2 regions of the Fusobacterium sp. genome follow, and region 2 is predicted to be linked to the other one. Evidence: riboswitches for the same ligand, from Rfam matches in the RefSeq annotation. Region 2 holds a riboswitch; the other holds the start of a gene.
The links. A riboswitch is a leader RNA that binds a small molecule or an ion and turns the genes downstream of it on or off. The one in region 2 is predicted to bind S-adenosylmethionine.
Positions count from the first base shown of each region.

Region 1: another riboswitch for S-adenosylmethionine. It lies ahead of E6771_RS10525 (methionine ABC transporter ATP-binding protein); the one in region 2 lies ahead of metF (methylenetetrahydrofolate reductase [NAD(P)H]).

Region 1 covers NZ_JAWDXO010000024.1:3,591-28,681, forward strand. Annotated here, with positions in the region: gene E6771_RS10500 (NADH-dependent [FeFe] hydrogenase, group A6) at 1-1,142, shown strand, start outside; gene E6771_RS10505 (MurR/RpiR family transcriptional regulator) at 1,185-2,039, opposite strand; gene E6771_RS10510 (MATE family efflux transporter) at 2,202-3,545, shown strand; gene E6771_RS10515 (Coenzyme F420 hydrogenase/dehydrogenase, beta subunit C-terminal domain) at 3,529-4,644, shown strand; gene yqeC (selenium cofactor biosynthesis protein YqeC) at 4,806-6,095, opposite strand; SAM riboswitch class I at 6,223-6,310, shown strand; gene E6771_RS10525 (methionine ABC transporter ATP-binding protein) at 6,400-7,407, shown strand; gene E6771_RS10530 (methionine ABC transporter permease) at 7,397-8,044, shown strand; gene E6771_RS10535 (MetQ/NlpA family ABC transporter substrate-binding protein) at 8,077-8,859, shown strand; gene E6771_RS10540 (MetQ/NlpA family ABC transporter substrate-binding protein) at 8,893-9,660, shown strand; gene E6771_RS10545 (cysteine hydrolase family protein) at 9,791-10,312, shown strand; gene E6771_RS10550 (zinc ribbon domain-containing protein) at 10,353-10,619, opposite strand; gene E6771_RS10555 (YafY family protein) at 10,687-11,598, opposite strand; gene E6771_RS10560 (ElyC/SanA/YdcF family protein) at 11,600-12,334, opposite strand; gene E6771_RS10565 (glutamine synthetase III) at 12,451-14,562, opposite strand; gene ptsP (phosphoenolpyruvate--protein phosphotransferase) at 14,838-16,562, shown strand; gene E6771_RS10575 (HPr family phosphocarrier protein) at 16,589-16,858, shown strand; gene ispH (4-hydroxy-3-methylbut-2-enyl diphosphate reductase) at 16,860-17,735, shown strand; gene E6771_RS10585 (30S ribosomal protein S1) at 17,728-19,350, shown strand; gene E6771_RS10590 (DUF445 domain-containing protein) at 19,783-20,403, shown strand; gene ruvB (Holliday junction branch migration DNA helicase RuvB) at 20,414-21,436, shown strand; gene E6771_RS10600 (Rrf2 family transcriptional regulator) at 21,414-21,836, shown strand; gene E6771_RS10605 (16S rRNA (uracil(1498)-N(3))-methyltransferase) at 21,846-22,559, shown strand; gene mtaB (tRNA (N(6)-L-threonylcarbamoyladenosine(37)-C(2))-methylthiotransferase MtaB) at 22,546-23,844, shown strand; gene E6771_RS10615 (LytR C-terminal domain-containing protein) at 23,837-24,811, shown strand; gene E6771_RS10620 (hypothetical protein) at 24,823-25,091, shown strand, end outside.
Region 2 covers NZ_JAWDXO010000002.1:49,576-57,972, reverse strand. Annotated here, with positions in the region: gene metK (methionine adenosyltransferase) at 1-582, shown strand, start outside; gene E6771_RS01460 (hypothetical protein) at 611-733, shown strand; gene E6771_RS01455 (hypothetical protein) at 949-1,158, shown strand; gene E6771_RS01450 (NADP-dependent malic enzyme) at 1,512-2,690, shown strand; gene E6771_RS01445 (putative quinol monooxygenase) at 2,736-3,023, opposite strand; gene metH (methionine synthase) at 3,084-6,410, opposite strand; gene metF (methylenetetrahydrofolate reductase [NAD(P)H]) at 6,410-7,291, opposite strand; SAM riboswitch class I at 7,371-7,456, opposite strand; gene E6771_RS01430 (sn-glycerol-3-phosphate ABC transporter ATP-binding protein UgpC) at 7,593-8,397, shown strand, end outside.

The sequences.
Region 1 (25,091 bases), on a different contig from region 2:
CAGTTGGAGCATTGTATGAAACTGATAATAGTTTTAAATTATCTCGTGACCTTATAAATCCTAATAAAAAAGTTATAGTGCAAGTTGCTCCAGCTGTAAGAGTAGCCATTGGGGAACTTTTTGGAATACCTGCTGGAACAGACTCAACTGGAAAAATGGTTACAGCCCTTAAAAAATTAGGGTTTGATGGAGTATTTGATACAAATTTTGCAGCAGATATAACTATAATGGAAGAAGCTACAGAATTAAAACATAGATTAGATGATTATTTAGCTGGAAATAAAGATATAAAACTTCCATTATTTACTTCTTGCTGTCCATCATGGGTAAGATTTGTAGAGCTTAATTTCCCAGAAATGTTAGATAATCTTTCAACTACAAGATCACCACAACAGATATTTGGGTCTTTAGCAAAGCATGTATGGGCTGAAAAAATGGGAATAGATAAAAAAGATCTTGTATGTGTATCTATAATGCCTTGTATTTCTAAGAAATATGAAGCATCTAGAGAAGAATTTACAGTTGAGCAAAACCCAGATGTAGATTATTCATTAACTACAAGAGAGCTTGGAAGAATTTTAAAACAATATAATATAGACTTTAATTCACTTCAAGAAAGCGAATTTGATTCACCTATGGGGAAATCTACAGGAGCAGCAGATATTTTTGGTAGAACTGGAGGAGTTATGGAAGCTGCTTCAAGAACATTGTATGAATGGGCTACTGGAACTAAACTGGAAGATGTAGATTTTGTTCCTATGAGAGGGTTTGAAGAATTAAGAGTAGCAGAAGTAAAAGTTGGAGGTGAAACTCTTAGACTTGCTGTAGTTCATGGATTAGGAGCTGCCAGAAAAGTTGTAGAAAAAATAAAATCTGGAGAAGAAAATTTTCATGCTGTAGAAGTGATGGCATGTAAAGGTGGATGTGTAGGTGGAGGAGGACAACCGTACCACCATGGAAACTTTGATATTGTAAAAACAAGAGCAGCAGCTATTCAAAATATAGATTATCACAAAGAAATAAGAACATCTCATAATAATAGATATGTTATAGATCTTTATAGAGAATCATTAGGAAAACCTTATGGAGTTATGACACATAAACTTTTCCATACTCACTATATAGATAGAAAAAATAAATAACAAATAAAAGCAGGATTGATACTGATCCTGCTTTTTGTATATTTAATATTCACCATTTTGTTCCAGATACTTTTCCATTTTCATAAGACGTTTTTTATTTTCTACTATGTTCTTTCTGCTCACTAGAGCAACAATTGTTTCTATGTTCATTAGAGAACTGGTATATGAATTATAAAAACTAAAATTTTCTACACTATTAATTATAACCTTATCTACTTTCTGTGCTATTGGGGAGGTATAAAAGTCAGTAAAAGAAATTATTTTAGCTCCAGTATCTCTTGCCATTTGAACAGCAAACTTTGTATTCTGTGAATAGCGATTGAAAGAGATAGCAATAACCACATCACTTTTATTGAGATCAATAAGTCTGTCAACAATAGGCCCATTATCATTTAAAACAAAAACATTAGGTCTTATACAGGAAAGCATTATTCCAAATGTAGAAGCAAGACCTGCACAGGCACGGTATCCTACAATAAATACTCTTTTAGCTTTTGAAATGATATCAGCAGTTTCTATAAATTTTTTATCCTCTTTAGTGGAGATATCAGCAGTAATATTTTTTAGTACATTCTGTCTAAATGCTTTAATTAATTCAACTTCAGAAAGCTTATCATATTGTTCTATTTTTTCATAAGGAATTTCCCTTACATCAAAAGATGGTTCTTGATCAGCAATCTCCATTTGCAAGGCTTTTTTAAATGCTGAAAAGTTTTCAAATCCGATTTTTTTTGATAATCTGACTACAGATGAAGGGCTTACATTAAGAATTTCAGCTATTTCATTGGAAGTAAGAAAACAGGTTGTTTTTTTATTGCGAAGTATATAATCTAATATTATTTTATCTTTATTAGTAAGATCAGATTTATATGAAGAATTTTCAATAGTAGTTTTCATAAGATTGCTCCTGTAAGAATTATTATGATAATATTTTAGTTTGCTCTGAGAATAATGTCAATAATAATTTATTGACAAAAAAAATGTATAGTGTTAAAATGATTTTAAAAAATCAAAATAAAATTAATAATGATTTCATAAAATCTTAGAAAGGCAATAAATATGAAAAAGATGACAGAGGGGAATGTAACAAAAAATATTTTTTTCTTTGCAATACCTATATTTTTAGGGAATATTTTTCAACAGATGTATAATGCTGCAGATGCTGTAATAGTAGGGAAATTCAGTGGAAAAGAGGCATTAGCAGCAGTGGGAACAGCTGGACCTATAATGAATATATTGATATTTTTTGTAATTGGTTTTTCATTGGGATCAGCTATACTTATGGCTGAATTTTATGGTTCTGGAGATATGGAAAAATTAAAGAGAGAAATAGCAACAACAATAAAAGCAGGCATAATATTTATTTTTCTTCTTTCTATTATTGCATTATTTGGTACAAAATATATACTGATTTTAATGAAGACTCCACCAGAAATAATGAGAATGGCAGAAGATTATTTACAGATAATAATAATAGGACTGGAATTTTCTTTTTTATATAATATATTATCTGCTGAAATGAGAGCTGTTGGAGATTCAAAAACACCTTTAGTTATATTGATAATATCAGTAATTTTAAATATTGGATTAGATATATATTTTATAAAAGAATTAAAGCTAGGAGTAAAGGGTGCTGCTTATGCAACTGTTATATCTCAAATAGCAGCAGTAATTATTTCAATTTTAAATATTTACTATAAAATGCCTGTTCTTAGATTAAAGGTAAAAGAATTTACAATAGACTTAATTTTGTTGAAAAAAACAATGTCATATAGCTTATCTTATGCAGTTCAGCAAACTATAATTTTCACAGGAGCTGTATTTGTACAAGGAGCAGTAAATCCTTTAGGAATAGACTCAATAGCAGCTTTTAATTCTGGATGCAGAATAGATGGATTTATACTTACTCCAGGAGATAGTATGGGAGCAGCTCTTACTACATTTATTTCTCAGAATAGAGGAGCTGGAAAAAATGAAAGGATATTTCAAGGTTTTAAAAGGGCTTTAACTATGTCATTATTATATTGTGTAATAACAGCAATATTTATATTTATTTTTTCAGAATCAATTATGAAAATTTTTATTGATTCAAGTGAGATAGAAACAATATTTTTAGGAAAAATGTATTTAAGGACAATAGTCTTTTTTTATATACTTACAGCAATTTGTAATACATTGCAGGGATTTTTCAGAGGATTGGGAAGAATGGATGTAACTTTAGTGGCAACACTTATTCAAATTCCTATTAGAATAATCCTATCGTATATACTTACAAAATATATAGGAATATCAGGAGTCGCTGTAGGAATGGGAATAGGGTGGATATTTATGGCAATATATGAAGCATATTTATATATGGGATACAGTAACAAAAGGAGAGAAATAAATGGAATACATATTTGAAAAGAAAGAGGATTGCTGCGGATGCAGTGCCTGCTATAATGTTTGCCCCAAAGAAGCAATAAAAATGACAGCTGATAGAGAGGAATTTTTGTATCCTAAAATCAATCAATCTCTTTGTATAGATTGCCAATTGTGTAAAAAAATCTGTCCTGTTATAAATGAAAAGGAACTTAAAAATAAAGTTGAAGGAGATTTCTATTTGGCAATACACAAAAGTAATGATGTTCTTAAAAATTCAACTTCTGGAGGAGCTTTTACAGCTGTTTCAGATATTTTTTTAAAAGAGAATGGGATAATATGCGGAGTTGATTTTGATGATAATTTTTGTGTTGTACATAAAATGGCAGAAACAAGTGAAGAAAGAGATAGATTTAGATTCTCTAAATATGTACAAAGTGAATTGGGAGATATTTTTATCCAAATAAAGAAAGAATTAATAGCTGGAAGAAAAATTTTATTTTCTGGAACTCCATGTCAATGTGCAGGACTTAAAGCCTATGTAGGCAATACATCCTTAAAGAAAAACTTATATATTTGTGACCTAATATGTCATAGTGTGCCAAGTCCATTTATTTGGGAAGAATTTAAAAAAATATTAGAAAAAGAAAATGGCGGAATACTTGATGAAGTACATTTTAGAACTAAAAAACTAGATTGGAGCAGAAGTAACAGCAATAAATCTTTTCTTTTTTCTACAACTGAAATGAATGATGTTCAAGGAGATGAAAGATTCTATAAAATGTTTTTTGGTCTGCTTTCAATAAGTCGTCCATCTTGTTCAGCATGCAGATTTACTGATACTCATAGAGTTTCAGATATAACAATTGCTGATTATTTTGGAATAGAAGAATTTTCTCCTGAAAAATATGATAAGAGAGGACTTTCATTGGTTATTGTCAATAATGAAAAGGGAGAAGATATTCTTAATAAAATGAAAACTGATATGGAAATGGAAAAAAGAAAAAGTTCAGAGTCTGTAAAACATCAGCAGAGATTAAGTTGTCCAATATCTTATCCTGAAAATAGAGAAGAATTTTGGGACAATGTTATTGAAGTTGGATTGGAAGAAACAATGAAAAAATATAAGATATTTAAGTAAGTAGAAAAAAATGGGCTGTTGCAAATTAGTGATTTACGAACTAATTTATGCAGCCTCTTTTATTTTTTTCATAGTTGTATAATATTAGAAATTTGAAAATTTTTTAGTATTTTATACCTTTTTGGTAATTGAGTTATTTTAAATTTCCAGAGCTCTGTTTATTATTTTTTATTATTAATTATATACATATAATCTTCAATGGTATCTATGTCTTTAAATTCTTTTTCAGAAGAAAATTTAACAAGATTAATGATTGGAGTTTTTTTAATAACACTTTTTCCACCGATATCTCCTTCTAGTTTTAGTAATTCTTCTTTTTTATCTTCTGGAAAAAATACAGGAGAAAATCTTTTTTCTTCAACTACAGGAACAGTTATAAGATTAGTTTTCTGAAATTCATAATATAGATTTAAAATTGTATTTTCAGATAATAAAGGCTGATCTCCAGGAAAAAAAGCTATTCCTTCACCTGTGGAATTCTCTATTCCAAGTTTTATACTTTCACTTTGCCCAAAATCAGCAAAAGAATTATAATAATAATTAAAATTATATTTATAAGCAAGTTCTTCAATCCATTTTTCTCTTCCACAAATGATAACTTTATTGAAAGGAATATGAAGAATTTTTTGTAATGTTGATTCTAAAAGGGGGATTCCATTGTATGATAGAGAGAGTTTATTTTTTCCCATTCTTTTAGAAAATCCAGAGGCCATAATTACAGCATCTAATTTTTTTAAAGGATATATATCTTTTTCTTTAAGGCTTCCCATAAATACTCTTGGAGAAAAAGCATTTTCATATAATTTATAGACTGTTTTTAGAGTTGTATGAAATTTATTAAGATACTTTTCTTCATCAATTCCATTAAAAAAAAGATATTTTTTTGAATTTATACTGGAATTTTTAAAATAATCAGCTGATAAGATATATTTCTGTAAAAAATCAGAAGTAATTTTTTTATTTATATCATCAGGAAATTTTTCTTTTAGAAGTTCAAATCTGTGAATATTTTTTTCAGAGATATTTAAATCAAGTATATCCATATTGATTACTCCAATTATTTTTGTAGAAAAATCAGGAATACAAGGTTCATAATTATTCCATTCCTTTAATAATTTATTTTTTGCTCCATCACCTTCAATTAAAATAAAATCATAATTTTTTTTAATACTTTTTATTTCTTCATAAGATAAAGAATGAAGTTTTTTATTTTCAACTTTACTTCCAGCTATAGTTATATTTTTATTTTTTCCGGAAAAAATCTTATTTCCTATAATAAGAGTTTCATATTTTTCTTCAGAAGGGAAATAAATTTTTGTAGTAGTAGTTATAAGAACTTTTCCAAATTTTGAAAGTTTCTCTGCAAGAAAATATAAAAGAGAAGTTTTACCCCCAGCACCTGTTATAGTTATTACATCATTTTTTATAATATTAAAATAATTAAAAGTCATAACTTCCTCCATTTTATTTAACTTTATACAGTATTGTATATGAAATTTTTTTTCCAGTCTATAAAAATTTTAAAAAATGTATTGACATAAATTGAAAAAAGTTATAATATACTTCTAACAAATGAATCAACCATCAAGAGAGACTGAGGGACTGGCCCTATGATGTTTCAGCAACCTGCCATTATGGTGTGGTGCTAATTCCAGACAGATGGATAGACTAATAAAATTAGTGTAATTTATCTCTATTCCTTGATGGCAGTAGAGATTTTTTTTTACTTAAATATAGATATGGAGGAGCACAGGAATGATCAAAATAGAAAAAATAAACAAAATATATTCTAATGGCTTTCATGCAGTAAAAGATGTAAGCCTTGAAGTAAAAAAAGGAGATATATTTGGAATAATAGGTCTTAGTGGGGCAGGAAAATCTTCTCTTATAAGGCTTTTAAACAGATTAGAAGAACCTACAAGTGGTAGTATAGTAATAGATGGAATAGATATAACAAAACTTTCTAAGAATGATCTTTTAGAAAGAAGAAAAAAAATAGGAATGATATTTCAGCATTTTAATCTTTTAGCTTCAAGGACAGTTGGAGAGAATGTATCATTTGCATTAGAAATAGCTGGATGGAATAAGGATAAAATAAAAGATAGAGTAAAAGAGCTGTTAGAGGTAGTAGAGCTTTCAGATAAAATGAATTCATATCCAAGTCAATTAAGTGGAGGGCAAAAGCAGAGAGTGGCAATAGCCAGAGCATTAGCAAATAATCCAGATATACTTTTATCAGATGAAGCAACTTCAGCTCTTGACCCTAAAACTACAAATTCGATACTGGAGCTTATAAAAAATATTCAGCAGAAATTTGGTCTTACAGTAGTTATGATAACTCATCAGATGGAAGTTATCAGGGATATCTGTAATAGAGTAGCAGTTATGTCAGATGGAGAAATAGTTGAAACAGGAGGTGTACATCATATTTTCTCTAATCCAAAGGAAGAAATAACAAAAGAACTTATTTCTTATCTTCCTAGTACAGAGGAAAGAGGAATAGAGATAATGAAAACTAAGGGAAAATATATAGTAAAACTTAAATTCTTAGGAACTATAGCAGAAGAACCAATAATTTCACAAGCATTAAGAAAATTTGATATAGATTTCAGTATAATTGGAGGCTCAATAGACCATCTTTCTACAATGAAAGTAGGACATCTATTTATTGAATTATCAGGAGATATAAAGCAGCAACAGGAAGCAATAGAATGGTTCAATGAATCAGGAGTTATAGTGGAGGTAGTTTATAATGGTATTTAGTATGATTTTAGATTCAACATTGGAGACATTATATATGGTATTTTTTTCAACTTTATTTTCATTGATAATGGGATTCCCAATAGGAATATTATTAGTGATAACTAAAGAAGGAAATATTTTAGAAAAACCGAAGTTAAACAAAGTTCTTGAAATGATAATTAATACTTTAAGATCATTTCCTTTCATTATTTTAATGATTTGTCTGTTTCCACTTTCAAGAATAATAGTAGGGACAACAATAGGAAGTACAGCAGCAATAGTTCCTTTATCAATATCAGCAGCACCATTTGTTGCCAGAATGATAGAGGGAGCATTGAATGAAGTTGACAGAGGACTTATAGAAGCTAGTTCAAGTTTGGGAGCAAGTAATTCCACAATAATATTAAAGGTGATGATTCCTGAAACTATGCCACATATAATACATGGAATAACAGTAACTGTAATAAGCCTGATAGGTTTTTCAGCAATGGCAGGAACTATTGGTGCAGGTGGACTTGGAGACCTTGCAATAAGATTTGGATATCAGAGATTTAAAACAGATATAATGATATACTCAGTAATTGTTATAATCCTTCTAGTACAGATATTACAATCATTTGGTAACTATCTTGTATATAGAGCTAAGAGAAACCGATAAATAAAATTAAATTATAAAAGGAGTGAATATTTATGAAAAAATCATTGAAAACATTATTAGCAGCAGCATTTGTATTGGTAGGAACAACAATATTAGCAGGAGAATTAAAAGTTGGAGCTACACCTGTACCTCATGCAGAGCTTTTAAATCTTGTAAAAGATGATCTAAAAGCTGAAGGAGTAGAACTTAAAGTCATTGAATTTACAGATTATGTAACTCCCAACTTAGCGTTGGCAGAAGGGGAAATAGATGCTAATTTCTTTCAGCATTACCCTTATCTTGAAAAGTTTATAACTGAAAGAGGATTAAAACTTGCTTCAGCAGCAAAAATTCATGTTGAACCTCTTGGAGTTTTTTCTAAAAAATATGATTCAATAGAAGCATTACCAGATAAAGCAACAATAGCTATACCAAGTGATCCTTCAAATGGAGGAAGAGCACTTATTCTTTTACACAATAATGGAATAATTACTTTAAATGATTCATCGAATCTATATGTTACTGAATTTGATATAGTTAAAAACCCTAAAAAATTAAAATTTAAACCAATTGAAGCAGCACAGCTTCCTAGAGTTCTTCCTGATGTAGATGCAGCAGTAATTAATGGAAATTATGCTTTAGAAGCTGGATTTTCTCCAGTTGAGGATTCTCTTTTATTAGAAGGAAAAGAATCTCCCTATGCAAATATTATAGCTGTAAAAGCAGAAGATGAAAATAAAGAGGATATAGTGAAACTTATAAAAGCACTTCAAAGTGAAAAAGTTAGTACTTATATTTTAAATAATTATAAAGGTGGAGTAGTACCCACATTCTAATAAAAATACATAATTGATAAGGGGAGCTGAAAGATGAAAAAAATATTTATACTTTTTATATTATTGACAACACTATGTTTTGGAAAAACATTAAAAATAGGAACTACTTCTTATCCAGGAGCAGAGATTATGGAGCTCATAAAAGATGACTTGAAAGCAGAAGGAATAGAGCTGCAAATAGTGGAGATGAATGATTATGTAACACCAAATATAGCACTAGCAGAAGGAGATATTGACTTAAATTCTTTTCAGCATCTTCCATATTTAGAGCAATTTAAAAAAGATAGAAATCTTAATCTTGTTTCAGCAGGAGCAACATATATAGCACCTTTAGGATTGTATTCTAAAAAATATAAATCACTAGAAGAACTTCCAGATAAAGCAACGATAGCTATACCAAATGATCCAACAAATAGTGGAAGAGCTCTTCTTCTTTTTCATAGAATAGGACTGATAAAACTTAAAGACCCTACAGACCTTCAGGCTACTGCATTTGATATTGTAGAAAATCCAAAGAAAATAAAATTTAAGCAATTAGAGGCAGCACAACTTCCCAGAGTAATAGATGATGTGGATGCAGCTATTATTAATGGTGGATATGCACTTAATGCAGGGTTTTATCCTACTAAGGATAGTATTCTTCTTGAGGATAAAGATTCTCCATATATAAATATTATAGCTGTGAGAGCAGGAGATGAAAATAGAGAAGATATAAAAACTTTTATAAAATATTTTCAAAGTGAAAAAGTAAGAAATTATATTAATGATACTTTTAAAGGTGGATTTGTACCTGTATTTTAGTAAAAAAGATAAATACCTTTCTGTTATGAAATATTTTCTCATTCAGAAAGGTATTTTTTATAAAAAATTATGATATACTATATGGAAATAATCTGGTCTTTTTTATATTTTTAATTTTTTAGGGGGGAAAATGAAAAAAACAGTATTACTTGTAGTGGATGTTCAGACAGCTTTGATTTTATATGGCATGCATGATGCTGAGAGAGTAACAGATAATATTAATTATCTTATTAAAGTATGTAGATCAAAAGGGATAGAAGTCATCTTTGTAAGACATGACAGTGGAAAAGGAAGTGATCTTGAATATGGAACTCCTGGGTGGGAAATTTATAGTAAACTTCAGCCTGCTGAAAATGAAAAAATATTTGAAAAAATTTATAACAGTGCTTTAAGAAAAACAGGTTTAAAAGAATATCTTGAAAGTGAGAATATTGAAAGAATTATATTGACTGGAATGCAGACAGAATATTGTATAGATACTACTTGTAAGGCAGCTTTTGAATATGGATATGAGCTGATTATTCCCAAAGATACAGTGACTACTTGTGATAATGGAAAGTTTAGTGCTATGGATTTGAATGATTTTTACATGAATAATATTTGGAAGAATCGTTTTGCACAGATAATTGATATTAAAGATATAGAGTTTTAATTGAAAAAGATACTAGCTATTACAGCCAGTATCTTTATTTTTAGTCTTTTTTCCAACGTTTTAAGTGAGGGAAAAACTCTTTCATCATTTGTCTTGCTTTTTCTTCAGTGATTTCAGGATGTGCTTCAGTCATATGAGGAACACAGAATTCAACCATTTCATTCATAGTTATTTCATCTTTGAACTTTCCATTTTCGAAACAATAACTGCAGTAATCATTATTTTTTTTACCATCTGTATTAGTTCCATAAAGTTCATCAGTATTTCCCATAGGCATTCCACAACTTTGGCAATATTTTTCATTCATTTTAATCCCTCCTGTATATTTTAGATATCTCATTGTAACACTTGAAACTTGACAACAGCATGTCAGGTTATTTTTTATAAATTGCTTTTATTTTTTCTATTTCACTTAAAAGAGTTGTTTTAATTTCTTCAGGTTCTAAAATCTCTACTTCTGAACCAAAAGAAAGAATAAAACTATATATCCATTTATCATATGGAAAAGAGGTAGTTACTATATAATTTCCTTCTTTTGTTTTTTTTATTTCTTCTGGAAGAAAATTATCATAAATCCTATAACCTAAATGAGATGGAAATTTTAATTTTACTTCTATTAAAAATGGACAATTTTCTGTTTTTATTTCTAGTGGAGGAGGTAAAGGGAGTTCACTAATATCAAATATCTCTGAACTTACTTTTAAAGATGACAGTCGGCTGATTTTAAATATTCTATAGTCTTTTTTATCTAAGCAAAATCCTTGTATATACCATGATGAAGATTTGAAAAAAAGTTTTACAGGACAAATTTTTCTTATTGCAGCTTCCCCATAAGAGTTGATATAGTTAAAAGAAATTATAGTATGGCCAATAATAGAATTTTTGATGAGAATATATTTTTGGTTATCTTGTTCATTGTTTCCCCATCTGGAAAAATCTATTTCTATCCAGTTGAGATAATTTTTTTTAAAGAGTCCAGACAGTTTAGATATAAGCTTTGAATTATCATCATTATTTAACAATGGGATACTCTGCAGAGCTGTTATTATTTTTTCCTGTTCCTCATCAGTGAGAGCAGAATTGTTTAAAATGTAGCTTTTTTCTATGAATATTCCACCACCACTTCCTTGAGAAGTATATATAGGAATACCTGCAGAACAGAGAACATCTATATCTCGATAGATAGTTCGTACAGATACTTCAAAATGCGAGGATAGTTCTTTAGCAGTTACATGTTTTTTATTAATTAATATATAGAGTATTTCAAATAATCTGTTAATCTGCATATCATACCTCTTTTTTTCTATATTCATTGAAAAAAGCAAAATATTCCCTTAACATGTAATTAGGAAAGACTATTGCTGGAGTTTTTGCATAAACAGTTTTTAAAGGAAAATTTAATTTTTGAGATATTAATTTGACTCTATACATATGAAAACTGTTAGACATAACTCCAATATCTCCAGTTATACCTTTTTCTTTGATTATTTTATCAGAAAATTTTAGATTTTCATATGTTGAAGTAGATTTATCTTCTTTGATGATATTTTTTAAAGGAACTCCTTTTTTAGAGAGATATATGTTCATAGCTTCTGCTTCAGATATCCACTCATCTTTTCCTTGACCTCCAGAAACAATAAAGATTGTATCTGGATTTTTTTTATGATATTCTACAGCTTTATCTAATCTATACTTTAATACTTCTGATGGAATATCTCCTTTTAGTCCAGCACCAAGAACAATGAGGTATTTTACTTTAGGGTCTTTATTTTTATTGACTAATATGTCTTTTAGAATTATTCCTTCAATAAGGATAAAAGTAAGAATAAAAAAACAGTATCCAAGTTTACAGATTTTTTTTAAAAATTTAAAAAAACTGCTTTTTTCAGATCTAATGCTTATATTTCTATATATTATTAAAGAAGTATAGAGTAAAAAAAGAAATCTGAATCCAAAAGATGATTTGACTATAATGCTGCATATAAAAAGAAAAGTAAGTATGAGGAAATCTATTTTTTTCATTTTGTACCCCTTTATATTTTTGATATATTCTATCATGGAAATACAAAATAAAACAAGAGGAATCCCTTGAAAGTTCTAAACTTTCAGAGATTCCTCAGAATTATAGAAGTATATTTTTATAGTCTGAATAATAAATCATAATAAGTAGGTATAGGCCAGACAGATTTTTCTATCAATAGCTCAAGTGCATCAACAATAGTTCTCATACGAGTAAGTACAGGGATAAGTTCATTGTTATAATAACATGCTCTCTCATATTCATCAGGGATAGCAACAGCAGTTTTTAATCCCTCATTTAATTCAGTGATAGTATCTTTAAGTTGGTTTTTATATCCTATTACTTTAATTAAGTGTTCTTTGTCATATTGAATGAATTGTTCTTCACCAAGAGCTTCTCTTACACTGTTTATCATTTGAGAAATATTAGTTATATATCTTGAAATACATGGATATATTTCATTTCTTGCCATTCTTATAGCAGTAGAGATTTCTATATTTGTCTGTTTATTATATCTTTCACTATAAACTTTGAATCTTGAATAAAGTTCATTTCTAGATAAAACTTCATTTCTTTCGAAAAGAGCAATAGTTTCTTCTCTTATAAATACAGGGATCCCTTCTATAGTATTTTTTAAATTTGAAAGTCCAAGCTCCTCTGCTCTTTCAATCCAAGAACTTTCATATCCATTTCCATTGAATATAATTTTTTTATGCTTAGGATATCTGTCTTTAATAAGTTTTATTATATATTTATTTATATGTTTTGTAGGGTCAGTCTTTTCAAGATAGTCAGCATATTCTTTCAAGATATCTGCAACAATAGTATTTATCATAAATACTGGTGTAGAAGCAGAAGCACTCGATCCAGGCATTCTAAATTCAAATTTATTTCCTGTAAATGCAAATGGAGAAGTCCTGTTTCTGTCTGAAAGATCTTTTGCAATTTTAGGGATGTGAACTCCTATATCAAGAGTACCTCCATCAGCAGATTCATTAAATTCAGTATTACCTATATTTTCTAAAAGCTCTTGTAATTGTTCTCCAAGAAATATTGAAATTACAGCAGGTGGAGCTTCATGACCTCCAAGTCTGTGGTCATTTCCAGGAGTGGCAGTACATGCCCTAAGAATATCAGCATATCTGTCTATACCTTCAACTACAGCCATTGTATAAAGAAGGAATTGTAAATTATCTTTTGATAAATTATCAGGATTGAAAAGATTTATTCCTGTATCAGTTGCAAGTGACCAGTTACAATGTTTTCCAGAGCCATTCACCCCTTGAAAAGGTTTTTCATGAAGAAGAGCAGCTAGATGATGTCTGTTTGCTACTTTTTTAATAATATCCATAGTGAGATGATTTTGGTCTACAGCTACATTAGCAGAAGTAAACATAAGAGCAAGTTCAAATTGATTAGGAGCAACTTCGTTATGTTTAGTTTTTGCCATAACTCCAACTTTCCAAAGTTCAGCATCAAGTTCAGCCATGAAACATCCTACTCTTTCTTTAATAGTTCCATAGTAGTGATCATTCATTTCTTGACCTTTTGGAGGAAGATTACCAAAAAGAGTTCTTCCAGCAAGAGCAAGGTCCAGACGTTTATCCCAGAATTCTTTTTCAACTAGAAAGTATTCTTGCTCAGCACCTAATGTCACATCAATATGTTCAGTTTTATCATCTCCCAGGAGTCTCTGAATTCTTAAAGCCTGAGCTTCAATAGATTTGATGGATTTTAAAAGAGGTACTTTTTTATCAAGAGCCTCACCATTGTATCCAACAAAAGCAGTAGGAATATATAATGATTTAGATAAACCTTCCCCTTTTAAGAACATAGGAGAACTTGTATCCCAAGCAGTATATCCACGTGCTTCAAAAGTAGATCTAAGTCCACCATTTGGGAATGAAGAAGTATCAGCTTCTCCCTTTATAAGGTCTTTTCCAGAAAATTGTGACATGATAGATCCATCAGAAGTGATAGAGATGAATGATTCGTGCTTTTCAGCAGTCAGTTCAGTAAGTGGTTGGAACCAGTGAGTGAAGTGAGTGGCACCTTTTTCAGTAGCCCAGCTTTTTACAGCACTGGCGATGATATCTGCTACTTCTAAAGACATTTCTGCCTCACCAAGTTGAACAGATTTAAACTTCTTGAATATAGAACTAGGAACTCTGCTCTTTAATTCAAGCTCGGAAAAATAATGGATACCAAATACTTCTAGCATAGTGTTCATTTTTATAACGCCTCCCCTTTAAAAAAGATAAAAATATTTTCTATAAACATGTTTTTGTTACATAATTATATATGTTGTATATATAGAATCAAATTTATATGGAGTATAAAATTTATTGTATTAATTTTTATTTTATGATTGTAGCACAAGTGAATATGATAATCAATAAAATTTTTAAAAATTTTTTTTTAAAAAAGTAAATAAATTGAAAAATGAATTAAAATGAGATATAATTTAATATAGTCCACTAAAGATATAATAAGGGGTGGTATAAAGTGGAAATTTTAAAGGGAACTTTTGCTTTTGAAGGAATTGTAATAGGAAGAGTATTTTTAGATAAGAAAGAATTGTCTAATAATGGAATAACTGCACTTTTAGATGAAAGAGAAATAAATACAGAAATTGAGAAATTCAGAGATGGCTTAGAAATGGCAAAGGAATCTTTAGAACGTTTAAAAACAAGTCTTGCCGGAAAAATAGGAGAAAAAGATCTAGAAATAATAACAGCACATCTTATGATTCTTGATGATCCTGTATATACTTCTGACATTGAGAATGATATACAGAAAAATAGAACAAAGGCAGAAGATTCTATTAAAATGGTTACAGATAAATATATTTCTTTATTCAATAAATTAGAAAATCCTATATATAGACAAAAAGTATTGGATATAAAAGATGTAGAAAAGAGAATAATCAGAAATTTAAACTCAAGAAAAAATGAATGGGTTGATTTAAATGGAAAAATACTTATAACAGAAGAGATATTTCCAACTGAATTATTAAACATGTATCATGAAAATATAAAATTAAAAGGGATAATCATGGAATATGGAGGAGAAACTTCTCATCTTGCGATTTTAGCAAAAGCTTTGGAGATACCTACTTTGATGGGAATAAAAAATATTTTCAGTTATGATTGGAAAAAAGATGTAATTTTAGATACTACTGAACAGAATTCTTATGTTATAATAGAACCAGATGAAAAAATTTTAGAAGAATATAAGAGTAAAATAGAAAAATTTAATCATAAAAAAGAAGAAATGGAAAAAGCTGCTTTTCTTCCAGCTGTAACTTTAGATGGCATAGAAGTTTCATTGAATCTTAATATTAGTGGTAAAACCACAAAAGAAGAAATAGAAGCTGTTACACCAGATGGAATAGGCTTGTTGAGAACAGAGCTTCTTTATATGAAAAATACTGCCTTTCCTGACGAAGAAGAACAACTTACTTCATATAATGATATAATTAAAAATTTTGATGAAAAAAGTTCTATTATTATAAGAACATTGGATATAGGAGCAGATAAACAACTTCCATATTTTCAAATGAAAACTGAGATGAATTCATTTTTAGGTTTGAGAGGGATAAGATTTTCCCTAAGTGAAAAAAATATATTTAAAATACAGTTGAGAGCAATACTTAGAGCAGCATATAATAAGAATGTAAAACTTATGTATCCAATGATAACTAATGTAAATGAAATAAGGGAAGCAAATATGCTTTTGGAAGAGGTAAAAATAGAATTAAGAGGGGAAGGTAAAAATTTTAAAGAAGATATAGAAGTAGGAATAATGATAGAAGTACCTTCTGCAGTAATGATGGCAGATATTTTTGCTCAAGAAGTAGATTTTTTCAGTATAGGAACAAATGATTTAACACAATATATATTAGCTGCTGATCGTTTATCTGAAACTGTTTCAGAGATGTATGATAGTTATAATCCAGCTGTATTACGAGCTATATCTCAAATAAAAGAAGCTGCTGATAAATATGGGAAACCAGTATCAATTTGTGGAGAAATGGCAGGACAACAGAAGGCTATAGTAGCATTTTTAAGTATGGGGATTACAAATTTAAGTATGGTAGGTGGTTCAATACTTCCAGCTAGGGCTCTAATAAGAAATCTTGATTATAGGTTACTGAAACCTTTAAGAACTAAAATTTTACAATGTCATGATTCAAATGAAGTAAAAGAGATTTTAAAAAAATATATATAGAACAAGATAAGGAAAGTGATATTTTTATGAAAAGCAGAAAAGTTCAAATAAAAAATAAAGCAGGACTCCATGCAAGACCATCATCACTGTTTGTACAATTAGTAACAGGGTATGATTCTGATATAACAGTTAAATGTGATGAAGAAGAAATAAATGGAAAAAGTATAATGGGACTTATGCTTTTAGCTGCTGAACAAGGAAGGACATTGGAATTAATTGCTGATGGTCCAGATGAAGATGAAATGCTGGATGCATTGGTAAATCTAATAGAAGTTAAAAAATTTAATGAGGAATAAAATGGAAATAATAAGAGCTAAACATATGGGATTCTGCTTTGGAGTATCAGGAGCTATTGAAACATGTTATAATGTATTAAAAGAACCTGAGAACCTAGGGAAAAAAATATATATACTTGGAATGCTTGTTCACAATGAATATGTAGTAAAAAAACTTGAAAAAGAGGGTTTTGAAACAATAGAGGAAAAAGATATTTTAGAGAAAAAGGACATACTAAAAAGTGGTGATATAGTTATAATCAGAGCTCATGGAACATCTGAAAAAGTGTATAATATATTAAAAGAAAAAAATATAAAAATATATGATGCAACTTGTATTTTTGTAACTCAGATAAGAGAAACTCTCATAGAAATGGAAACTAAAGGATATGAGATTTTATTTGTAGGGGATAAAGAACATCCAGAAGTAAAAGGAATAATTTCTTTTGGAAAAAATATTAAGGTTTTTAAAAATCTTGAAGAAATTATAAATACAGAAATAGAGAGAGATAAAAAATATTGCCTTTTGACACAAACAACTTTAAATAAAAAAATTTTAGAAAAAATAAAAAGTTTCTTGGAAAATAACTATTCAAATGTTAAGATATCAGATAAGGTGTGTGGAGCAACACAAGTAAGACAACAAGCAGTAGAAGAATTAGCGAAGGATGTGGATATATTATTAGTCATTGGTGGTAAAAACAGCTCTAATACTAAAAAACTTTATGATATATCAAAATCAATAAATGAATCCACTTATTTAGTACAAGATGAAAGCGAAATAGAAAAAGAGTGGTTCAGAAGCTGTGAAAAGATAGGTATCACAGCTGGAGCATCAACACCAGAAGAAATAGTAATTAATATAGAAAATAAAATAAGGGGGATCTTTAATGTCTAATAACGAATATTACGAAGAATTTGAAGCTCTGTTGAATGAGTATTTACCAACAGAGGAAAAATCAAAAGTAAGGGTAACGGGAGTATTGTCTCAAGTAGATAGAAATTTTGCTTACTTAGATGTACCTGGACAACCAACAAGTGTAAGAGTGAGAAGTGAAGAACTAGCAAACTATAATATAGGAGATGAAGTAGAAGTACTTCTTATTGGAGAAACTGATGAGGGAGAATTCATAATCGGTTCTAGAAAAAGAATAGATATGGAAGATAACTGGAAAAAATTAGAAGAGGCTTTTGAAAATAAAGAAACTGTAACTGGAAAAATAGTAAAAAGAGTAAAGGGTGGATATATGGTCGAAGCTATGTTCCACCAAGGATTCCTTCCTAATTCTTTATCTGAAATTTCTATGAAAGATGGAGATAAAGTAGTTGGAGAAGATATTACAGTGATGATAAAAGATATCAAACCAGATAAAGATAAAAAAGGTAAAAAAATAACTTTCTCTAAAAAAGATATTACTCTTCAAAAAGAAGAAAAAGAATTTGCTGAATTAAAAGTAGGAGATGTAGTAGAAGCTGAGGTAGCAGATGTATTAGATTTTGGACTTTCTTTAAGATTAAAACATCTAAGAGGATTTGTTCATATTTCTGAAGTATCTTGGAAAAAACTGGATAAACTTAGTGAGAAATATAAAAAAGGAGATAAAGTAGAAGCTAAAATAATCTCTTTAGAACCTGAAAAGAAAAATGTTAAATTATCTATAAAAGTCCTTACAAGAAATCCTTGGGAAGTAGCAGCAGAGCAATATGCAGTGGATAATGTAGTAGAAGGCAAAGTGACAAAAATACTTCCATATGGAGTATTTGTAGAAATAGCTGATGGAGTAGAAGGACTTGTACATATGTCAGATTTTACATGGAATAAAAAGAGAGTAAGTTTAAATGAATTTGTTCAATTAGGTGATATTGTAAAAGTTAAAATAATTGAATTCCAACCATCTGAAAGAAAATTAAAACTTGGAATAAAGCAATTAAGTGCAAATCCTTGGGACAGTGCAGCTGAAAGATATGCAATTGGAACTGAGTTAAAAGGAAAAGTTCTTGAAGTAAAACCTTTCGGAATTTTTGCTGAAGTAGAACCAGGAGTAGATGTATTTATTCATCAGTCTGATTTTAATTGGCAAGGAGAAGAAAATAAAAAATTTAATATTGGAGATATAGTAGAATTCAAGGTTATTGAACTTAATACTGAAGATAATAAAATTAAAGGAAGCATTAAAGCTTTAAGAAAAAGTCCTTGGGAAGTAGCTCTTGAAACTTATAAAATAGGAGAAACTGTAGAAAAAGAAATAAAAAATATTATGGACTTTGGATTATTTATTAATCTAAGCAAAGGAATAGATGGATTTATTCCTGCTCAAATGGCTTCTAAAGATTTTGTAAAAAATCTTAAAGATAAATTTACAGTAGGGCAAACAGTGAAAGCTCAAATAGTTGAGATAGATAAAGAAAAACAAAGAATTAAATTATCTATTAAAAAGATAGAAATTGAAGAAGAAAGAAGAGAGAATCAAGAACTTCTTTCTAAATATGGAACTTCAGGAGAAGAAAACTAAAATATAAAAAACAGTTTGAGGAATCAAACTGTTTTTTATATTAATAATTACAATCTATGTTAAAAAATAAAATGAAATTTTAATTTTTATAAAAAAGATTTAAGTATGTTGAGTTTTTTTATTAATTGAAATTTTAAGTAAAAATAATAAAATGCTTGTATTGACAATTTTTTATATTCATCATAAAATATTATTAGAGTATTATAAAAAAACGAAAAAAAATAAAAATATGCTTAGGAGATGACACAAAAGTAAGAATTTTGTTTTTAAATTTTTTGAGGCATCTTCTTTTTATTTTTAAATATAAAACATAAAAAAATAATGATGATTGTAATGTTTGTGGTTATAATAATTGAAAAAATATAATATTTATGATAAAATAGTTTACTAGAGAAGTAATGAAATTTTAATGAAATTTGAAGGTGAAATGTAATGACAGAATTAAATACTATGTTAATAAAATTAGCTCTTATAGTAGGTATAGGGGCAATGATTGGATGGATAACTAACTATGTAGCTATCAAGATGCTTTTCAGACCATATAAAGAAATAAATTTTGGTTTATTTAAGATACAAGGACTTATTCCCAAAAGAAAACATGAAATTGCTATAAGTATAGCAGACACAGTGCAAAAAGAACTTATTTCTTTAAAAGATGTGACAAGCTCTTTAGATGGAAAAGAACTAGAAACAAGAATGGGAGATATGATTGATAAAATTCTTGATGAAAAATTAGAAGGGGAATTAACTAAAAAATTTCCTATGCTCGCAATATTCATGAGCGAAGATATACTTAAAAAAATTAAAAATATGATAAAAACTTCCATTCTGGAAAATAAAGATACTATTATAGAAATGTTTTCTAATTATTTAGAAGAAAAAGTAAACTTTAGAGAAATAATTATAACAAATGTAGATGGATTTTCTCTTGAGAAGCTAGAAGATATAACATATTCACTTGCTAAGAAAGAATTAAAACATATAGAAGTGGTAGGAGCCATATTAGGAGGAATAATAGGGTTTTTTCAGTTTGGAGTAAGTTTGTTTATATAAGGAGAGGAAAGTGGATAGAGTAGTTACAACTTCAGAAGTGGAGAATGATATAGAAATTCAAAAAACTCTCAGACCGAGATGTTTCAAAGATTACATAGGGCAGGTTTCTTTGAAGGAAAAAATGTCAATATCTATAGAAGCTGCAAAAAAAAGAGGAGGTTCTATTGATCATATTCTTTTATATGGGCCTCCAGGTTTAGGTAAGACTACTCTTGCAGGAGTTATAGCTACTGAAATGGGAGCTAATTTAAAAATAACTTCAGGACCTGTATTAGAAAGGGCTGGAGACCTCGCAGCTATACTAACTTCATTGGAAGAAAATGATATACTTTTTATAGATGAAATTCATAGACTGAATAATACTGTTGAAGAGATATTATATCCTGCTATGGAGGATAAAGAATTGGATATAATTATAGGAAAAGGACCTTCTGCACGGTCTATAAGAATAGAACTTCCAAGTTTTACTTTGATAGGAGCAACAACAAGAGCAGGACTTCTAAGTTCTCCATTGAGAGATAGATTTGGAGTAACTCATAGAATGGAATATTACAGTGAGGAAGAGATAACAGATATTATTCTTAGAGGGGGTAATATTCTGGGAGTAAAAATAGAAATGGATGGAGCAAAAGAACTTGCGAGCAGAAGCAGAGGAACTCCTAGAATAGCTAATCGTCTTTTAAAAAGAGTAAGAGATTTCTGTGAAATAAGAGGTAATGGAACAATAGACAGAGAAATTTCTTTAAAAGCATTGGAGATATTAGGAATAGATTCAGCAGGATTAGATGATTTAGATAGAGATATAGTAAATGCTATCATAGATAACTATGGTGGAGGTCCTGTTGGGATAGATACTCTTTCACTTATGTTAGGAGAAGATAAAAGAACTTTGGAAGAAGTTTATGAACCTTATCTGGTAAAAATTGGTTATTTAAAAAGAACTAACAGAGGGAGAATGGTAACTGAAAGAGCATATGAACATTTTAAAGGTGTTAAGGAGCTGGGAGAAAATGAAGATAAGCACAAAAGTTAGATATGGGCTGAGAGCATTAGCATATATAGCTGAAAAAAGTGGTGAAGGAAAATTAGTAAGAATAAAGGAAATTGCAGATGATCAGAATATTTCTGTACAATATCTGGAACAGATTCTATTTAAACTAAAAAATGAAAATATAATAGAAGGAAAAAGAGGACCTAATGGTGGTTATAGACTGGCACAAGAACCAGATAAAATAACATTACATCAGTTGTATAAAATACTTGATGAAGAGGATAAAGTTATAGACTGTAATGAAAGTGAAGAGCATAAAGCAACATGTAGTGAACAAACTTGTGGAACTACATGTATATGGAGTAAACTAGACAGTGCTATGACCAAAATTCTAAAAGAAACTACTTTAAATGAATTTATAAAAAATAAAGATATGATATAGGAGTTTAGAGTGATAAGTGTTATAATAGCAAGTGAGAATGTTAGTGGGAATAGGATTACAGTTAATGAAAAAGGTGACATAAATCATTTGAAAAATGTTTTTAGGATAAAGTTAAATGAAGAAATAAGAGCTGTAGATGGTGAAAAAGAATACTTCTGTAAAGTTGTTTCTATAGATAAAAAAGAGATAATTCTAGAAATAGAAAAAATATTTGAAGACAGATATTCTCATAAAGTAAAGATAGACGCTGCACTAGGGATATTAAAAAATGATAAAATGGATCTTACTATTCAAAAACTCACAGAGATTGGAGTCAATAAAATAATTCCTTTAGTTGTAAAAAGAGGTATTGTTAAGATAACAGAAAAAAAAGATAAATGGGATCTTATAGTAAGGGAAACTTTAAAACAATGTCAAGCAGTTAAAGCTACTGAAATAGATGAAATAAAAAAGCTTGAAGAGATAGAGTTTGAAAAATATGATCTTGTAATTGTTCCTTATGAGTGTGAAGAGGAATACACATTGAAAAATTTATTGAGAAATAAAGAAAAACTTCCAAAAAAAATTCTGTATATAATAGGTTCAGAAGGTGGATTTGATCCAGAAGAGATACAATTTTTGAAAAGGAAAAAAGCAGAGATAGTTACTTTAGGAAGAAGGATATTGAGAGCAGAGACAGCCTCTATTGTAGTAGGAGGAATATTAATAAATGAGTTTCAATAAAAGAGTAGCCTTTTATACTTTAGGATGTAAAGTAAATCAATATGAAACTGAGAGTATAAAAAATCAATTACTGAAAAAAGGATATACTGAAACAGCTTTTGAAGAAGAGGCTGAAGTTTATATAGTAAATTCGTGTACTGTTACTAGTGTGGCAGACAGAAAAACAAGAAATATGTTGAGAAGAGCAAAAAAAATAAATCCAAAAGGTGTAGTAATAGTTACTGGATGTTATGCTCAAACTAACAGCAAAGAACTTCTAGAAATGGAAGAGATAGACTATGTGATTGGAAATACTGATAAAAATGCTATAGTTAACTTTATAGAAGATATAGAAAACAGAACTATGGAAAAAATAAAAAATCATAATATATTTTTAGATAATGAATATACAGAATATGAATTTGCAACACTAAGAGAAATGTCTAGAGCTTATGTTAAGATTCAAGATGGATGCAATAATTTTTGTTCTTATTGTAAAATTCCTTTTGCAAGAGGAAAAAGCAGATCAAGAAAGAAAAATAATATAATTAAAGAAATAGAAAAATTAGTAGAAGAAGGATTTAAAGAAGTTATTCTTATAGGAATAAATTTAGGAGCTTATGGTGAAGATCTTAATGAAGGAGAAAACTTTGAGTCACTTTTAAAAACTATATTAAAAATAAATAAATTACAAAGAGTAAGGATAGGATCAGTTTATCCAGATAAAATCTCTGATGAATTTATTGATATGTTTGAAAATAAAAAACTTATGCCTCATCTCCATATTTCTTTACAATCCTGTGATGATGAAATATTAAAAAGAATGAGAAGAAAATATGGAAGTTCTCTTATTGAAGAAAAACTTTTAAAATTAAAAGAAAAAGTAAAAAATATGGAATATACAGCTGATGTAATAGTGGGATTTCCAGGTGAAACTGAAAAAATGTTCCAAAATTCGTATGATCTTATAAAAAAAATAAAATTTTCAGGAATTCATATATTTCAGTATTCTGATAGAGAAAACACTCTTGCAAGCAGCTTTACAGATAAAATAGATGCAAAGATAAAAAAAGAAAGAGCAGATAGATTAGAAGCTCTTAAAACAGAGATGGCAGAAAAAGAAAGAAAAAAATATATAGGAAAATATTTAAATGTTCTTTTGGAAGAAAGAGTAGATGATTATCTATATGGTTATAGTGAAAATTATCTTAGAGTTAAAATTAAGGATAAAGAAATAGAGCTCAACAGTGTTATTGATATAAAAATAAATTCTTTAGAAAAGGAGATGTTGATAGCTGATGAATAAAGGATTAGGGAAATTAAAACTGATAATATTTGTAATAGGAATAATAGTAGCATTAACAGTTTTTTTGTTTATAAATATGAATGATGGAAATAGAGATCTGGATAAAAACAGCAGGTACCTTATAATAGGAAAAAGCAATCTTATAGCTGTTTATGAAGATAAGCTTGCAGTGAAAATACCTTACGAAATAAGCATAAGTAAAGATGAAACAGTTGAGGAACTTGTAAAAAATAAAAATAAAGAAGAAATAATGGCAACAATAAATAAAATTCTTCCTGAAAAAGTTGATAACTATAAAGTTATAAAATTTGGGGATATAAAATTAAATGTAAAGAATGCTAAAAATATACCTGAGATAAATATTGCAGACAAAAGATATATACTTACTTCAAGCTTATATTCTATGTTTGATTCTTTATATACAGATTCTAACAGAGCTAATGAAGTGAATGAAAATATAATAGTGGATATATTAAACGCAAATGGAAGAGCAGGATATGCAAGAAAAACGGGAGAGACTTTAAAGAAAAATCTTTCTATGAAATATAATGCTGCTAACTATGAGACATTTCTTGAAGAAAGTTATGTAATAATGAATGATATTTCCAAAGAAAAAACACAGGAAATTTTAATGCAATTAGATGAAAAATATTTTAAAATTAAAGATGTTCCTTCTATCCCAACACTAGCTAATATAGTTGTTGTTTTGGGAAAAGAACAAAATGTAGATTTTAATTTAGAAGTGATTGGAACTACTGATACAGCAGATGAAATGGGAAAAGAACTTAAAAAACTGGGGTATAAGAATATTAAAAATATTAAAAGTGATTCAAAAGTTGAAAGTTCAGTAATAGAATATAACTCTGAAGATTATTTTATTGCATATAAAATAGCTCAAAAGCTTGATATAAAAGATATGATAGAAAAAGATAGTCTAAAGAATAAAATAATGATATTTGCTAAATAGAGGATGGATTGATGATTTATATATTGTCTTTTTTAGGAATAATAATAGAAGCAAGTTTACCATTTAATAGCCCTGTCTTAATAATAGCGATTCCATTTTTTACATATCTTGTAACTTTAAAAAGGATTCGTTCAGTGAGCTGTATATTTTTGATGACTATAATTCTTTCATTACAGACGCATGATTTTGTAAGATTATTTTTAATAATGGCAGTATTTTATTATTTGTTTAATTTTATATTTTTAAACTTTGTATATAGTAGAGAAAATATTTTAATTAT
Region 2 (8,397 bases):
ACTCAGATTAGAGAAGAAGTAATAGAAAAAGTTATAAAGCCAGTATTAAAATCATATGAACTTAATCCAGAAGAAGTAAAACATTTCCATATTAATCCAACAGGAAGATTTGTAATTGGAGGACCTCATGGGGATACAGGAGTAACAGGAAGAAAAATAATAGTAGATACATATGGAGGATTTTTTAGACATGGAGGAGGAGCTTTTTCAGGAAAAGATCCTTCAAAAGTGGACAGATCTGCAGCATATGCAGCAAGATGGGTAGCTAAAAATATAGTAGCAGCAAACTTAGCAGACAAATGCGAAATCCAGTTGTCATATGCAATAGGAGTAGTAGAACCAACATCAGTAAAAGTAGATACATTTGGAACAGGAAAAGTAGATGAATATGATTTAGCAGAAGCAGTAAGAAAAGTATTTGACCTGACACCAAGAGGAATAGAAAGAGCACTTGAATTAAGAAGTGGAAAATTTAAATATCAAGACTTGGCAGCATTTGGACATATTGGAAGAACAGATTTAGATCTTCCATGGGAGAAAATTGATAAAGTAGAGGAACTAAAAAAAGCTTTAAATAAATAACCAAAATATAAAAAAATGAGTCAAAGATTTGGCAGATATTATCTATGAAGCTGCTGGAAAAGTTCTTGCAAAAGATAAAGTTGAAATTATAGAAAAATTTGTTCTTAATATAAAAGAAATTGCAATTTTTACAAGTATCCATGATAGATAGTTTAAAATATAGAGATTTAACTGAAAAAATAATATTTAGTTATATCATTGGAGGAAATAAGTAGCCGAAATAGTAACAAACTTTTTATATTCATTATTTATATAGCCATAAAAGGAGATATTTAGTTATCTTCTTTTTTATTATTTTAAAGGAAAGAAATTTTAATTTTGTATAATATATAATAGTAATAATACATTAATAAAGGAGGTATTTTTATGAGAGGTAGATTAAAAGATAGAATAGATGCAGAAAATTTGGCTAAGGCTGTAGAAAGAGGAGAAGAATTTTTGGAAAAAGATAAAAAAGTAGAAATATCTTTTGATGGAACTGCAATAGTAGTTACTAAAACTATATCTTATGCTATTACTGAGGAATTTGTAGAAGAAAATGAGGAAAAATTGAAAAAGTTAAATATATTAAAATAAAATATTGTATAAAATTTAGGTGACTGAAAAATAAATTTTTTCAATCACCTAAATTTTTATAAGAAATAAGATAATAAATAATATATATTGTACACTTATGAAAAAAATATTTTAAAAAAATATTTTCAGAAAATATATGTACTACTTTAAGTTTATTATATCAATATTAGAGATTAAATACGTAAATAAAACAAAATAAAAAGAAAACACTTTACTTTTGTGCAAAAAGGGAATATAATACATCATATAAGGCTTTAAAAGCAAATATATATTATTTAAATATAGTTTGCACTGTTATAAAAAATAAAAATAAATTTTTAAAAAATATTTTATAAAAATGGAGGGAGATATTTATGCCAACAGTATTTGAAAGAGCATTAGAAATGCATGAAAAAAACAAAGGGAAGATATCAATAGTCTCAAAAGTAAAAGTAGCCAATAAAGATGATTTGAGTCTTGCTTATTCTCCAGGTGTTGCAGAACCTTGCAGAAAAATAGCAGCTAATAAAGAAGATGTATATAAATATACAGCTAAAGGAAATATGGTTGCAGTTATTACTGATGGAACAGCTGTGTTAGGACTTGGAGATATTGGACCAGAAGCAGCGCTTCCTGTAATGGAAGGAAAATGTGTATTATTCAAAGAATTTGCAGGAGTGGATGCAATTCCTATTTGCTTAGATACTAAAGATCCAGAAGAAATAATAAGAACTGTAAAATTATTGGCTCCAGGACTTGGAGGAATAAATTTAGAAGATATTTCAGCGCCTAGATGCATAGAAATAGAAACTAGACTAAAAAAAGAATTGGATATTCCTGTATTTCATGATGACCAACACGGAACAGCAATAGTAGTTGCTGCTGGACTTATTAATGCTTTTAAAGTTGTTGGTAAAAAATTCTCTGATGCTAAAGTTGTAGTAAATGGAGCAGGAGCAGCAGGAAGTTCGATAACTAAGCTTATAAGAGACCTAGGAGTAAAAGAAATATTAGTTCTTGACAAACCAGGAATTCTTAGAAGAAGTGATAAGGAATCTTATGATTTTTCTAAAAAAGAATTGGCTGAAATAACTAATCCGAATGACCTTGCTGGAGATTTAGCTTTTGCTGTACAAGGAGCGGATGTTTTTATTGGAGTATCTGTAGGAAATATTCTTACTGCTGAAATGGTAAAAACAATGAATAAAGATGCTATAATATTTGCAATGGCAAATCCTACTCCTGAAATAATGCCAGAAGATGCTTTAACGGGAGGAGCAAAAATAGTAGGGACTGGAAGATCAGATTATCCAAATCAAATAAATAATGTTCTTGTATTTCCAGGACTATTTAAAGGAGCTTTAAGAGCAAAATCTAAGAAAATAACTGAGGAAATGAAACTTGCAGCAGCAAGAGGACTAGCTTCTCTAATTAGTGATGAAGAAATGAATGAAAATTATATTATTCCAGATGCTTTTGATAGAAGAGTAGCAGATGCAGTAGCAGATGCAGTTGAAAAGGTAGCAAAAGAACAAGGAATATGCAGAGATTAACAAATAAAAAGGCAGTCTGTTTTTATAAACAGACTGCCTTATTTTTTAAAATAAAATTTCATGTATAGTAAGTTCAGATTCTCCCTCTCTCAATTCATTTAATTGAGGAACAAGTGTAGTAAAATGCGAAGTTTTCATATGTTTATCTAAAACTTCCATATTCTCCCATTTTTCTATAAAGGCAAGAACATTTTTATTATTTGTGTCTTGTATCATTTCATAAAAAATATTTCCATTTTCTTTTCTTGTCTCTTCTGCCAGTTTTTTTGCTATTTCTAAATATTTATCAATATTTTCTTCAGGTACAATAGATTTTGCATATACAATTATCATAATATTTCTCCTTTAGTTGATCAAATTTAATATATATACTGTATCAGGTATTTAAAATTATTACAAATTAAAATAAAAACTTTTTGGATTGGAAATATAGATACCACATACTGTGCTCAAGGGAGACATAGCAAAATTATTAGTGAGTGATGCTCCTGTTTTTTCTCCATCAATGATTTCAAAAATAATTTTTTTAATGGAATGATCTGGAATTGATGAATACCCTATTGCAGGTCTGATATTTGATATCCAGATATTTTCTTCTTTCAGATAAGCTTCTAAAAATTCAGAAGCTGCTTCTGCAATTCTTGTAAGAAGGATATTTTCCATTATACACATATAATTATCTTGAGTGAATAAAGAACTAGTTACTGAAATAACAAAAGCTCCTATAAAATCTTCTTTATTGAAAAAATCACTTATTCCAATATTTTTATTTTTGCTCTTTCCCCTTATGAAAGAGATATTCCAGCTTTTATCTTTATCATTTATTGTTAAAGTATCTGAATTTTTTATACAAGAGAAAATTCCAAATGAACATCTTATTTTTATACTATTTTCTTTCATTTTATTGAAAATATATTTAGCATCATTTAATGTCTGTTCTTCTAAAGGAGTATTTTTAACTTTCATATTATGTAAAAGAAAATTCCAGTTAATATATTTTTCAATTTTTTCGAGAGAAAATTCTATATATTTTTTTCCTAATTGATTAGGAATTATAACTTTTGAGGTAAAATCATCTTTTAAATATCTCTCTTTTTCTAAATTTTCTTTTTTAGTATTTAAATAAATATTGCAGAGTTCTCTGAGTTCTTTTGTTTTTTCTTCCATAAATATTTTTTTATCACTATAGATAAGTTTATTTATTATTGTAAGAGTATCCAAAGCATCTGTAGTATGAAAAGTTCTTTTCTCATATAAAGGTTCCAGTTTAACTGCTGTATGTAATTTTGATGTAGCAGCTCCAGCTATAAGAACAGGAATAGATATTTTATTATCATTTAAAAGAGATAATGTTTTTTCCATTTCCTTTAATGAAGGGCTGATAAGCCCACTCAAGGTAATAATATCCACATTGTTTTTTACAGCTTCTTCTAATATTTTTTCTTTACTTATCATAACTCCTAAATCTATTACTTCATAACCATTACATTTTAAAACTGTTCCAGCAATATTTTTTCCTATATCATGAACATCTCCTTCAACAGTAGCCATAAGAATTTTACCTTTTATTCCTATATCAGCTTTTATTTTCATGTGAGGTCTGAGAATATCTACAGCTTTGTTCATAACACTTGCAGATCTTATAAGTTGTGGAAGATAGAGTTCTCCTTTTTCAAAAAGAATACCTATCTTATCCATGCCTTTCATTAAGATATTTTGTACTATGTCTAAAGGTGTCATATTTTCTAAAGCAACATTTATATCTATATCAAAAGTTGTACTTCCTCCATAGATAAGGGCTTTTTCTATTCTAGTTTTTAAAGATTCAAAATCATTGTTTATTATCTTATTGGCAGGAGAACTTATAATAGAGGTATTTTTTAATTTTGCAGCAAGTTTTAATACAGCCTCAAGAGAATCAGTTTCACCATTTATTAATGTTAAAATGATATTTTTTTCATCAAAAGTCAGTTGAGGGATTTTTTCACTAGGATTCATTATAGCAAAATTCATTCCTTTTTCTTTTGCAATTTCAATAAAAAGAGAATGAATAGCTGCTCTCAATGAGTTATTTCCTCTAAAAGCAAAAGATAAATTACTAAGTCCTCCAGTAATACTACAATATGGAAGATTATTTTTTATCCATTGAACTGTTTTTAAAAAATTTAATCCATTATATCTATCATCTTCACTCCCAGTACCAATAGTAAGTATATTTGGATCAAAAGTTATATCTAGGTCTGAAAATTTTTCTTCTTTTAATAGTTTATATGAACGATTACAGATTTCTATTTTTCTTTCAAAGGATATTCCCTGTCCCTTTTCATCAAAAGCCATAATTACAACAGCAGCACCATATTTTTTTATTATTCTGGCTTTTTTTCTGAAAGATTCTTCTCCCTCTTTTAGAGAAATAGAATTTACTATTGATTTTCCAGCAATATTTTTTAAAGCAGTTTCAATAGTGAGAAAGTCTGATGAATCTATCATTATAGGAATTTTTGAAACTATTGGATCATTTTGTATTATTCTTAGGAATTTTTCCATTTCTTCATGAGGTATCAATAATCCGTCATCAAAATTGATATCTAAAACAGCAGCTCCTTTTTCTATTTGTGAACGGGCTATTTCTAAGGCTTTTATATAGTTTTTTTCCTCAATTAATGTTTTAAATATCTTAGAACCAGCTACATTATTTCTTTCACCAATTACTGTGAATTTATTACTAAAATTATATATTTCATTTCCAGATAAAAAGCATTTATTTTCTTTAGAAATGGCAGGTCTAGGTTCTCTATTTTTTACTAAATCTGCTATTGACTTGATATGTGAGAAATGTGTTCCACAGCATCCTCCAAGAATATTTACCTGTTTTTTATCTACTAATTCTTTTAAATATCCAGCTGTTACTTCAGGAGTTTCCTCATATTCACCATTTTCATTAGGAAGTCCAGCATTTGGATACAGTGAAATATATTTATCTGTAAAAGCAGATATTTTTTTTATCATTGGAATAAGGTCCTTAGCTCCAAAAGAACAATTAAGTCCAAAAGAAATAACTGAAGGTCTATTTAAAGCAACAATTAATGATTCTATACTCTGACCTGAGAAAATTTTTCCCTGCTTGTTTACAGTTGCAGAGATCATAATAGGAAGCTGAATATTTTTCTTTTCAAACAGCTCTTCGGCAGCTATAAGTGCAGTTTTAGCATTCAATCCATCAAATATAGTTTCTATCAATATGCAGTCAGCACCACCATCTATAACACCTTCTATTTGTTCAGAGTATATATTTTTCATTTGATCAAAATTAATTTCTCTTTCATAAGGAATATCTCCAATAGGAAGAGAAAGACTTTTGCTTGTGGGACCAATAGAACCAGCAACATATATTTTTTTTCCAGAAGATTTATAGAAATTATCTGCTATTTCTCTAGCTAATTCAGTACCTTTTTTAGAAAGAGTGTAAGACATATCTTCTATTCCATAATCTTTCAGAGATATTCTGTTGCAATTGAAAGAATTGGTTTCTATAATATCAGCTCCAGCTTTTATGTAACCAGTATGTATTTCTTTAATAATATCAGGTCTAGTAATATTGAGAATTTCATTGCAACCTTTTTTTCCCTGAAAATCGATCTCTGTAAGATTATATTTTTGAATAGCTGTTCCAGTAGCTCCATCTAATATTAGTATTCTCTTTTTTAGTTCATTTATCATTATCTGCTACCTCCAGAAACTTCTCTTATATGTGCTATATTTGCCATTATTTTTTTAGCTGTATCTACTTTATTCATAGTATACAAATGTATTCCATCAATATCAGATGTTATTAAATCTATAATCTGCTCAGTAGCATATGCAGTTCCAGCTTCTTTTAATGCTTGAGTATTATCTTCATATTTATTTAATATTTTTTGAAATTTTTTTGGAATACTGCACCCACACATTGAAGTTATTTTTCTTATTTGTTTTGCATTTGTGACAGGCATTATACCAGCAATTAATGGTATATTTATTTGAAGCTTGTCTAATTTGTCTTTGAAACGATAAAAAGATTCATTGTCAAAGAATATCTGTGAGATAAGAAAGTCAGTTCCAGAGTCTACTTTTGTTTTTAAGTTAAAAAGATCAAGAAGATCATTTGTTTCCTGATGACCTTCTGGGTAATAAGCTCCTCCTATTGAAAAATCTCTTTTTTTCTTTACATATGAAACAAGTTCCTGTGCATATTTAAAATCTCCTTCTTCTATAGGAAATCCATCTTTAGGTTTATCTCCTCTTAAAGCAAGAATATTTTCTATATTATTTTTTCTTAACTGTTCCAATATATCATCAATTTCCCTTTTTTTTGCTCCCAGACATGTAAGATGTGCCAGAGCTTCTATTTTGTAGTTATTTTTGATTTTTGAGGCAATCTCCACTGTCTTTCCTCTGGTAGCACCACCAGCTCCGTATGTGACACTCATGAAGTCAGGTTGTAGTTTTGCAAGTTCATCAATGGAAGAATAAACATCTTCTAAAGAATATACATTGTTTGGTGGAAATACTTCAAAGGATACAATTGTTTTTTTTCTTTTAAATAATTCTGAAATTTTCATTTGTTCATCTCCTGTTTGAATCCAATAAAAAAAGCTTTTTCCACCTGATAGATGAAAAAAGCTTAAAGTCTTAGAATCTAAACCATCTATCAGGAATTAGCACCACACTTAAAGCAGGTTGCTGAGATATCAAAGGGCCTGTCCCTCCATCTCTCTCTATGGATTTAATTATTTTATGAATTGTATCACATTCAAATATTATTGTCAATAGAGTAAAAATAACAAGTTATCTTTTTGTTTTTATACAACAAAGAAAAAATGTGGTATAATTTCTATTGAAGAATACAAAAAAGGAGCAGATATGAGTGGAGTTATCTTAAAAAATATTGAAAAAGTATACCCTAATGGTTTTAAAGCTGTTCATGGGATAGACTTGGAAATAAAATCAGGAGAGTTTATGGTATTAGTGGGTCCTTCTGGTTGTGCTAAATCAACTATGCTGAGAATGATAGCTGGTCTGGAAGATATAACAAGTGGAGAATTATGGATAGAAGGAAAAATGTCAAATGGTCTTCCCCCTAAAGATAGAGGAATAGCTATGGTATTTCAAAATTATGCTCTTTATCCTCATATGTCTGCTTATGAAAATATGGCTTTTGGATTAAAAATGGCAAAATTTCCTAAGAAAGAAATAGATAAAAGAGTAAGAGAAACTGCTGAAAGACTTGAAATAGGTGATATTTTGGATAGAAAACCTAAAGAAATGTCAGGAGGTCAAAAACAAAGAGTAGCATTGGGAAGAGCTATAGTAAGAGAACCAAAAGTATTTCTTTTTGATGAGCCTCTTTCTAATTTAGATGCTAAATTAAGAGTATCTATGAGAGTAAGAATAACACAGCTTCATAAAGAACTTCTCAATGAGGGCAAAAAAACTATAATGGTATACGTGACTCATGATCAGGTAGAGGCAATGACAATGGGGGACAGGATATGTGTACTTAATAAAGGAAAAGTTATGCAGGTAGATACTCCAATGAATATATATAATTCTCCTGTAAATAAATTTGTAGCTGGATTTATAGGTTCACCAACTATGAATATAGTTGAAGGAGAGCTTTTAGAGGAAAATGGAAATATTATAATAAAATTGAGTACTGATACTTATT